3 regions of the Cyanobium sp. A1C-AMD genome follow, and region 2 is predicted to be linked to each of the others. Evidence: predicted binding sites of a transcription regulator. Region 2 holds the regulator's gene; each other region holds the start of a gene.
What was found. The regulator NtcA, encoded in region 2, controls nitrogen genes in cyanobacteria. The targets are predictions, from matches to a motif close to GTANCNNNNGNTAC.
Positions count from the first base shown of each region.

Region 1 (3,273 bases), on a different contig from region 2:
GCCCCAAGGGCGATGGCATGGGCGGGCTGGCCGCTAGCGGCGGTTCGATGTTCACCAGTGCCCGTAGCGCCGAAGCCACCCTCAACCGCATCAGCTGGACCTTGCTAGCAATTTTTCTTGGCCTGGCCGTTGTGCTCAGCGCCGGCTGGCTCGGTTAGGTCTGTGACGCCAATGCCGCGACGCAATCTGCTGGTAGCCCTGGGATCAAGCCTGGGTGCCTTCTTCACTGGCGTCTCCCGCGCCGAAGCAGCTTCCAAGGCCCAAGATCCCGCCTGGCAGCTCAGCGAAGCCAGCTGGAAGAAACGTCTCAACCCTGCCGCTTATAACGTGCTCCGCCAGGAAGGCACCGAAAGGCCCTTCTCCAGCCCCTTGAATAGCGAAAAACGCCCAGGCACTTTCGTTTGTGCTGGCTGCGCCCTGCCCCTCTTTAGCTCCAAGGCCAAATACGAGAGCGGCACCGGCTGGCCCAGCTTCTGGCAACCGCTGCCCAACGGGATCGCCACCAAGGTGGACTTCAAGTTGATCGTGCCCCGCACCGAATACCACTGCCGGCGCTGCGGCGGCCATCAGGGCCACGTGTTTGACGACGGCCCTAAGCCCAGTGGCAAGCGCTACTGCAACAACGGCGCAGCCCTCAATTTCATCACCGGTTAACCGGTGTATTCGCCGTTGTAGGCCTCTTCGCCGTGAGCATTGATATCGAGGCCCTGCTGTTCCTGAATGTCGTTAACACGCAGGGGCATCACCAGGCGAATCAGTAGAAGAATCACATACGTGCCTACTCCAACAAAAAGAATTGTGAATCCTGCGGCCTTGAGCTGAATCCAGAGCTGACCTGGCTGACCGACTAGCAGTCCATCTGCGCCAGCGGGATTGAGGCTTTTCAACGTGAACACGCCAGTTAGCAGAGTGCCGAGCAACCCGGCCACGCCATGCACCGGCAGCACATCGAGGCTGTCATCGAGCCGCCAGCGGTTCTTGAGTTGCATGGCATAGCTGCAAACCAGTGCTGCCGCAAAGCCGATCAAAACGGCCGCCAGAGGGCTCACATAGCCAGCCGCTGGGGTGATCGCCACTAGGCCGGCCACGGCGCCGGTAGCCACACCCACGGCAGTGGGCTTGCCGCGCTGCCATGTTTCCAGCAGCATCCAGCCCAGGGCAGCTGCAGCGGCAGCGGTATTGGTGGTGAGGCAGGCAAGGGAGGCCAAATTGCCGGCCACCAGGCCGCTACCACCATTGAAGCCAAACCAGCCGAACCAGAGCAGGCCCGCCCCAAACAGGATGAAGGGCACGTTGTGGGGTGGGGCGGCATAGCCCACGCCCCCACTGCGACGCCGGCCTACCACCAGGGCAGCAACGGCGGCGGCCACGCCCGAGGCCAGTTCCACCACCAGGCCACCGGCGAAGTCGATGGCACCGAGGCCGGAGCTGCCCAGGAACCCACCTGGGCCCCACACCATGTGGGCCAGGGGTAGGTAGATGAAGGTGCTCCAGAGCAGCAGAAACACCATCCAGGCGCGGAAATGCATCCGCTCCACCACCGCACCGGAAATCAGCGCCGGAGTGATGATCGCAAAGGTGACCTGGAACAGGGCAACGGCACCGTGACTGAGTTGCCCATCCCCATAGGGAGCCGACCAATTGCTGAGCCCCGCCCACTGCAACCCGCCGATGAAAGGAGCTAGGGGACCGCTGCCGGGAGAGAAGGCCAGGCTGTAGCCGAACAACACCCAGAGCACACTCACCAGGGCCATGGCGGTGAAGCTCATCACCATGGTGTTAAGCACGTTGCGGCTGCGAACAAAGCCCGCATAAAAGAGGGCCAGAGCTGGCGTCATCATCAGCACCAGGGCGGCACTCACCAACACAAAACCATTGTTGGCACTGCGAAGGGCCAGATCGGTTGCAAACAGAAGCGGCACAGCTGAGCCAAAACCAGGCGCCACCCTGAAGACCAACGGATCAGCAGCCAGTAGCAACCGCTACCAAAAGAGCCTTTAAAGGTGGCAACCGATACAGCCGGGATGGATGGGCCCGCTTGGCTGAACGGAAACGAACAAAAAAAGGGCAGAAGGAAAACCCTTCTGCCCTCGCTGACGATGACGGAGAGGGGCCTCGAAGGCACCCATCTCGCTGTCAATAGTCGAAGTCGCCGCCGCCCATGCCGCCACCGGCGGGAGCAGCATCTTTCTTGTCTGGCATATCAGCCACGATGCACTCGGTGGTCAGCACCATGCCGGCGATGGAGGCGGCATTTTGCAGACCGGAGCGGGTCACCTTGGCGGGGTCGACGATACCGGCAGCCAGCATGTCGACGTACTCGCCGGTGGCGGCGTTGTAGCCCTCGTTGAAGGGCTTGTTGCGCACGTTCTCAGCCACGACAGCGCCATTGACGCCAGCGTTTTGAGCGATGCGCATCAAGGGTGCGGTCAGCGCGGAGGCCACGATGTGGGCGCCGATCAGCTCCTCGCCAGAGAGGTTGGCCGCAGCCCACTCCTCGAGGGCGGGGGCCAGGTGGGCCAAGGTGGTGCCACCACCAGGAACGATGCCTTCTTCAACAGCCGCCTTGGTGGCGTTGATGGCGTCTTCCAGGCGCAGCTTCTTGTCCTTCATCTCGGTCTCGGTGGCGGCACCCACCTTGACCACGGCCACACCGCCGCTCAGCTTGGCAAGACGCTCCTGCAGCTTCTCCTTGTCATAGGAGGAGTCGGTTTCGTCCATCTGCTTGCGGATCTGCTCGCAGCGCGCCTTGACGGCCACTTCGTTGCCTTCGGCCACGATGGTGGTGGTGTCCTTGTTGATGGTGATGCGGCGGGCGGTGCCCAGCATCTCCAATTTGGCGTTCTCAAGCTTGAGACCGGCGTCCTCGGTGATCAGCTGACCGTTGGTGAGAACGGCGATGTCCTCGAGCATGGCCTTGCGGCGATCACCGAAACCAGGGGCCTTGACTGCCGCCACGTTGAGCACGCCGCGCAGGCGGTTCACAACGAGGGTGGCTAGGGCTTCCTTCTCGATGTCCTCGGCAATGATCAGCAGGGGCTTGCCTGTACGGGCGATCTGCTCAAGCACGGGCACCAGGTCCTGCACCAAACCGATCTTCTTATCGGTGAGCAGGATGTAGGGCTCTTCGAGCACCGCTTCCATGCGCTCGGTGTCGGTGGCGAAATAGGGCGAGATGTAGCCCTTGTCGAAGCGCATGCCTTCGGTGACCTCCAGCTCGGTGGTCATCGATTTCCCTTCTTCCAGGGAGATCACACCTTCCTTACCGACCTT
Region 1 covers NZ_JAGQDB010000001.1:69,826-73,098, reverse strand. Annotated here, with positions in the region: gene secG (preprotein translocase subunit SecG) at 1-158, shown strand, start outside; gene msrB (peptide-methionine (R)-S-oxide reductase MsrB) at 172-654, shown strand; gene KBY74_RS00390 (ammonium transporter) at 651-1,922, opposite strand; gene groL (chaperonin GroEL) at 2,137-3,273, opposite strand, start outside.
Region 1: the regulator NtcA is predicted to act here: its motif matches at 1,973-1,986, upstream of KBY74_RS00390 (ammonium transporter).

Region 2 (3,273 bases):
ATGCCTAGCCGGGCGTATGTGCTCTTACCCAGGCAGATCACCGTGATATTTGATGGCACCTTCATCTTCTCCAGTGCCACTCCCAAGCCATAGGAATGGGCTGGCAAGATAAAATAAGATCCGTCCTCGTCATGGCGCAGGGGAGCGGGCTCCAGGTTCGCCGGGTTGAACCGCTTGGGGTTCATCACGGTGCCAGGCACATGCCGAAAGATCAAAAATTCCTTGGCCGACAACCGCAAGTCGTAGCCATAGGAAGAACAGCCATAGCTGAGCACCGGGGAGCCCGCCGTAGCGGGATCGAGGTGGCGCACCAGGCTCGACTGAAACGGCTGCAACATTCCTACGGCAGCTTGCTCGTTGATCCAGCGATCGTTCTTCAGCATCAGAGGCCTCGGCGCAACTGGGTGACCTGATCAGCCATGGCCATCAACTCAGGAGTCATGGCTGGCCCTGTCAAAATGACATCTAGATGGGCTGGTCGGCGCTCCAAGGTTGCCAGCACTTCAGCCTGCTCGATGTAGCCCAGCTCCACAGCCAAGCCCAGCTCATCGAGCACCATCAGATCCACCGCACCACTGAGCAGCTGCTCGCGGCTGAAGGCCCACACCTGGCGCACCGCCTCCAACAGCTCGAGCCCCTGGTGGACAGCTGGCTCTGAAAGACAGCCGGGCACACCGGGCCGCAGCCATTGCAGTCGCCCACAGAGCCAGACGCTGCTGCCGAGGCCCTGATCTACGCCGCCCTTAAGGAACTGAGTAACTAGCACCCGGCTGCCCAAGCCGGCACTACGTAGGGCCTGGCTGAGCACGGCACCGTAACTGCCGCGGAAAGGCGCCGTATGGATTTGCAGTAAGCCCTCCGACTGGGCCACCAGCCGCAATGCCGGCGCAGCAGAGGGGGCGGACGCGGCAGCCGCCACAGCCAAAGGGCGATGGCCAGAGCGCTGAGGTTGGTGCTGGACCGCCGGAAAACCAGCTCCAGAGGAGGAGGTGAGGCCTGAGACGGGCAAGCTCGCGGTCATGAACAACCTGAATAAGAACCTTGAAAATCGAAAAACAGACCTGGGGCGCCGCGAGCAGCCCATGGCCTCGCGGAGCTGAATGTAGCGGGATCGGGCCGCTCCACAAGCAAACGACACCATCCCTAGCGGAAACATACGTACTGGCGCGCAGGGGCGCCGGCGGTGTCGTCTCAAACCGTGTGTATTGCTACAAGCCGCCCCCCGGGTGATCCTTAGGGTCCCGGCACTTGCCAAGACCTTGATGGTTGGCGCTACCCACGGATTTAGCCGTACCGCCAACACCCCATCGACGGGTGCCCCTGGCGTGGTGGCAGGCATGGGAAGCGCCGGCCAGGGCAACCCCACCCTGTTGGAAGTGATCCGGGGCCTGGCCGGCAGCAGTGTCGAGACGATCGAACGGGGCAAGACGATTTTTTTTCCCGGCGATCCAGCCGAGCGGGTCTATCTGCTGCGGCGCGGAGCGGTCCGGCTGTCGCGGGTATATGAATCCGGCGAGGAGATCACCGTGGCCCTGTTGCGCGAGAACAGCCTGTTTGGTGTGCTCTCGCTGCTTACAGGCCAGCGCTCCGATCGCTTCTATCACGCTGTGGCCTTCACCAGGGTCGAGATGGTGACCGCACCAGCCACCTCCGTACGCCGGGCGATCGAGCAGGACGCCAGCGTGGGCTTGCTGCTGCTGCAGGGCCTGTCTTCGCGAATACTGCAGACCGAAACGATGATCGAAACCCTCACCCACCGCGACATGAGCTCGCGGCTGGTGAGCTTCCTGCTGGTGCTGTGCCGAGATTTCGGCGTTCCCAGCTCGGAAGGTATCACGATTGATCTGCGCCTCTCCCACCAGGCGATTGCCGAAGCGATTGGCTCCACCCGCGTCACAATCACTCGCCTGCTGGGCGACCTGCGCAACGACGGGCTCGTTCAGATCGACCGCAAAAAGATCACTGTGTTTGATCCAATCGCCCTAGCCAAGCGCTTCAGCTGAACGCCAGGGATACTGGGGCCCTCCGGGGACGTATGTGACGGGCTGGCTGCTGATCCTCGCTCTGCTCGCCCTGGGGGGAGTGCTCTCCACCCTGGGCGACCGACTTGGCAGCCTGGTGGGCAAGGCGCGCTTGAGCCTGTTGGGGATGCGGCCCCGCCGCACCGCCGTGTTGATCACAGTGCTCACTGGCAGCCTGATCAGTGCCATCTCCCTCGGCCTGATGCTGCTGGTAAGCGAGCGGCTGCGCACGGGCCTGTTTGAACTCGATCGACTGGAGCAACGGCTGCAAACCAGCCGCAGCGAACTGAGCCGCAGCAACAGCCAACTAGCCAGCAGCCGCCTGCAGGTGGCGCGGGCCGAACAGGGCAAACGCGAGGCTCAGACGCGCTTTGAGCAGGCCCAAGCCCGCGCCAGCAAATTGCGCCAAGAGCTGGCGCCACTTCTAACCCAGCGCAACCGGTTGGAGCTGGAGCGCAGCCGTCTCAGCCAGGAGGTGAAGGGGCGGGATGCGGAAATCCGCCGCACCGAAGCGGAATTAGCCCAGGTGCGCCGCCGGATTAGCGCCGGAGCCCAAGAACTTAAAGAGCTGGAGAGCAACCTGATTGCCCTGCGCCGCGGCGACGTAGTGCTCAGCAGCGGTCAGACCCTGGCCAGCGCCAAGGTGACCCTTGAGCGCCCCGAGCAGGCCAAGGAGGTGATCACCGCCTTGCTGCAGCAGGCCAATCTCAACGCCTTCAGGCGGGTGCTGCCCGGCCAGCCCCCCGATCGCCAGATCCTGCTGGTTCCCCAAAATGACATCAGCAAGCTGGAAGGCCTGCTCGCCAAGCCCGGCAGCTGGGTGGTGAGCATTCTCTCGGCCGCCAACGTGCTGAGGGGCGAGCGCCAGGTGCTTGCCTTCCCAGACCTACGCCCCAACCGCCCAGTAGTTAAAGCAGGTGAAGTGCTGGCCAGCACCACGATCGAGGGCGACCTCACAGCCCTGGAGCCGGTTTCGCGGCGACTCAACCTGCTGCTAGCCGCTGCCTATGCCCGAGCCCAGCGCCAGGGCACGTTGGTGGAAGGGCTGCAGTTTGATGCGGCCAGCTTCAAACAGCTGGCCCGGGAGCTGAGCGAGCGCCAGCCGGGCCAGGTTGCCCAACTAGAAGCCCTTGCCATCAACAGCGCCAGCACCGCCGACCCAATTGCGGTGGAATTGCGCTGGGTGGCGGCCCCATCTCCCGCCCAATCGGGGCCGGGCCCTCGCCGCCCGTGACGCGCACTGCGGCGGGCC
Region 2 covers NZ_JAGQDB010000017.1:7,252-10,524, reverse strand. Annotated here, with positions in the region: gene dcd (dCTP deaminase) at 1-383, opposite strand, end outside; gene KBY74_RS04680 (cob(I)yrinic acid a,c-diamide adenosyltransferase) at 383-1,021, opposite strand; gene ntcA (global nitrogen regulator NtcA) at 1,263-2,003, shown strand; gene KBY74_RS04670 (DUF3084 domain-containing protein) at 2,038-3,255, shown strand; gene KBY74_RS04665 (resolvase) at 3,252-3,273, shown strand, end outside.

Region 3 (3,273 bases), on a different contig from region 2:
CCTGCTCGCCGATTCCGTGCTGGCCCACCTGCTGGAGCATCGCGGTCTGCAGGTGGATCAGCTGCAAGCTCCCTTTCAGCCTGAGTCCGGTGCCTACGGCCCCATCCACGGCCACAGCCCCATCCACGGCCACGGCCACAGCCATGACCACTAGCCGCTTGCGCTTGTTTCAACTGATCAGCCCAGCACTGCCGGTGGGGGCCTTCAGTTATTCGGAGGGCTTGGAGGTGCTGGTGCAGCGCGGGCTTTTGCTGGATGGGGCTGGTGTGAGGGCCTGGTTGGAGGCTGAGTTGCAGCGCGGCACCTTGGTGCTGGAGGCGGCCAGTTTGCCCGGTTTGCTGCTGGCTGAAGCAGCCGAATTGCGCGAGCGCGATAGCTGGTTGCTGGCCCTGCGGGAGGCGGCGGAGGTGCGCGCCCAGCAGCGTCAGATGGGCGCGTCGCTCCTGGGGCTGCTGGCTGAGCTGGGCTTCAATCCGCCTGCTTTGAACCTGGCTTGGCCGGCAGCCTTTGCCCTGGCGGGCCGCGCCCTGGAGGTTGCCGCCACCGAGCTGGTTGAGGCCTACTTGTATGGCTGGGTGGCAAACCAGCTCAGTGCGGCGTTGCGGCTGGTGCCTCTAGGACCCACCGAGGCCCAGCGCCTGCAGCTGGGTCTGGCGCCTTTGATTGCCGAGCGGGCCCTGGAACTGGCGGCTGCCGATCCCGACCAGCTCTGGAGCGGTGGTGTGGGTGCGGGTTTGGCCCAGTTGCGCCACGCCGAGCTGTACTCCAGGCTGTTTCGCAGCTGAGCGGATCCGATGAGCAAGCTGCGGGTGGGCGTAGCCGGGCCGGTGGGCTCGGGCAAAACCGCCTTGGTGGAGGCCCTCTGCCGGCGGCTGCGCGATCGCCTGCAGCTGGCGGTTGTCACCAACGACATCTACACCCAGGAGGATGCCCAGTTCCTCACCCGAGCTGGGGCCCTAGAGCCCGAGCGCATCCGCGGCGTCGAAACCGGTGGCTGCCCCCACACCGCCATCCGCGAGGACTGTTCGATCAACCGGGCGGCGGTGGCCGAGCTGGAGGCGGCCTTCCCCGATCTGGATCTGGTGCTGGTGGAGAGCGGCGGCGACAACCTGGCCGCCAGCTTCAGCCCGGAGCTGGTGGATCTCTGCATCTACGTAATCGATGTGGCCGCCGGCGACAAAATCCCTCGCAAGGGCGGCCCGGGGATCACCCGCTCCGATCTGCTGGTGATCAACAAGACCGACCTGGCTCCCATGGTGGGAGCCAGCCTCGAGGTGATGGCAGCCGACACCGAACGCATGCGCCCTGGGCGCCCTTGGTGCTTCACCAACATCCGCAGCGGCGAAGGGCTGGAGGTGGTGGAGCAGTTTTTGTGGGCCCAGCTGCCCTGATTAGCTTGCTTTTGCGAGATCCGTAGCAACCACTACAGGGCCAACGTGTGACAACTGGATACCTTCCACTGACCGCTAAATCGCAGCGGGACATTCAGCGGTTTCCCGTAGGAGTTTTTATGAAGTCTTCCCTGATGCGCAAAACCACCATGCGTTATGTCGCTGGTGCTACGGCGATGGCAGCCAGCCTTTCGCTGGTGGCCTGCGGCGGCGGCGGCGAAAAAGCCTCTGGCGATTTTGACGGTGAAGTGAAGGTGGGGATTCTGCATTCCCGCTCCGGCACCATGGCCATCTCCGAAAACACGGTGGCTGAAGCCGAGTTGATGGCTATCGATGAGATCAACGCCAAGGGCGGGATCACCATCGATGGCAAGAAGCTGAAGATTGTTCCCGTCGAAGAGGATGGTGCCTCTGACTGGCCTACCTTCGCCGAGAAAGCCAAAAAACTGATCGATCAGGATCAGGTGGCTGTGGTGTTTGGTGGCTGGACCTCAGCTAGCCGCAAGGCGATGCTGCCTGTGTTTGAGGCCAAGGATCACTTCCTCTTCTATCCGATCCAGTACGAAGGTCAGGAGTGCTCCAAGAACATCTTCTACACCGGTGCCACCCCCAACCAACAGGCTGAACCGGCTGTTTCTTGGCTGCTCAAGAACAAGGGCAAGGACTTCTTCCTAGTGGGCTCCGATTACGTGTATCCGCGCACCGCGAACACGATCATGAAGGAGCAGCTCAAGGTTGAGGGTGGTAATCTGGTGGGTGAGGACTACCTGCCGCTTGGCAACACCGAGGTGGCTCCGATCATTGCCAAGATCAAGCAGGCCCTGCCCAAGGGTGGCGTGATTGTCAACACTCTGAACGGCGACAGTAACGTCGCCTTCTTCAAGCAGATGAAGGCTGCTGGCATCACCCCTGCCAATGGCTATTCGATTATGAGCTTCTCAATTGCTGAGGAGGAGGTTGCGGCAATTGGCCCCGAGTATCTGGAAGGCACCTATGCGGCCTGGAACTTCTTCCAGAGTCTCGACACCCCGGCTTCCAAGAAGTTCACTACTGATTTCAAGGCCAAGTACGGCGAGAATCGGGTCACCAATGACCCGGCTGAATCCGCCTACAACATGGTCTACCTCTGGGCCGCTGGGGCTGAGAAGGCCAATAGCGTTGATGACAACGCAGTGCGTAAGGCGTTAATCGGTGTGACTTTCGATGCCCCCCAGGGCAAGATCGAGGTGCAGCCCAATCACCACACCACCGAGCTGGTGATGATTGGTGAGGTCCAAAAGGACGGCATGTTCAAGATCATCGAGAACAAGGGAGTTCTCAAGCCGATTGCCTGGAACCAGTTTGTTCCCGCAACCAAGGGTTACACCTGCGATTGGACCCAGGATCGTCCTGACGCCGGTAAGTTCAAGATGTGAGCCCTGGGCTTGCCTATTGACTTGAGATCGGGGGAGCTTGTCTCCCCCTTTTCACTTCGTTTTTATTTTTCTTTCCCTTGCCGAGCCCTGTTGGGCGCCATGGATCTTCTTTACGACACACTCTTCAATGGCTTGGCCATCGGTTCGGTGCTGGTGCTGGCCGCCCTTGGCTTGGCCGTTGTCTTTGGCTTGATGGGGGTCATCAACATGGCCCACGGCGAGTTGATGATGCTCGGGGCTTACACCACCTTCGTGGTGCAAAACCTATTTAAAAATGGCCCTCTGGAGGGTCTTTTCCCCATCTACATTTTGGTGGCGATACCGCTTGCTTTTTTAGTTAGTGGTTTGGCGGGTTTGTTGCTGGAAAAAACCGTAATTCGGCGCCTATATGGCAGGCCGTTGGAAACTCTCTTGGCAACCTGGGGGGTAAGCCTGATTTTGCAGCAATTTGTACGCTCGGTGAGCAG
Region 3 covers NZ_JAGQDB010000037.1:10,430-13,702, reverse strand. Annotated here, with positions in the region: gene ureE (urease accessory protein UreE) at 1-154, shown strand, start outside; gene KBY74_RS07810 (urease accessory protein UreF) at 144-785, shown strand; gene ureG (urease accessory protein UreG) at 795-1,391, shown strand; gene urtA (urea ABC transporter substrate-binding protein) at 1,511-2,806, shown strand; gene KBY74_RS07795 (urea ABC transporter permease subunit UrtB) at 2,906-3,273, shown strand, end outside.
Region 3: the regulator NtcA is predicted to act here: its motif matches at 1,414-1,427, upstream of urtA (urea ABC transporter substrate-binding protein).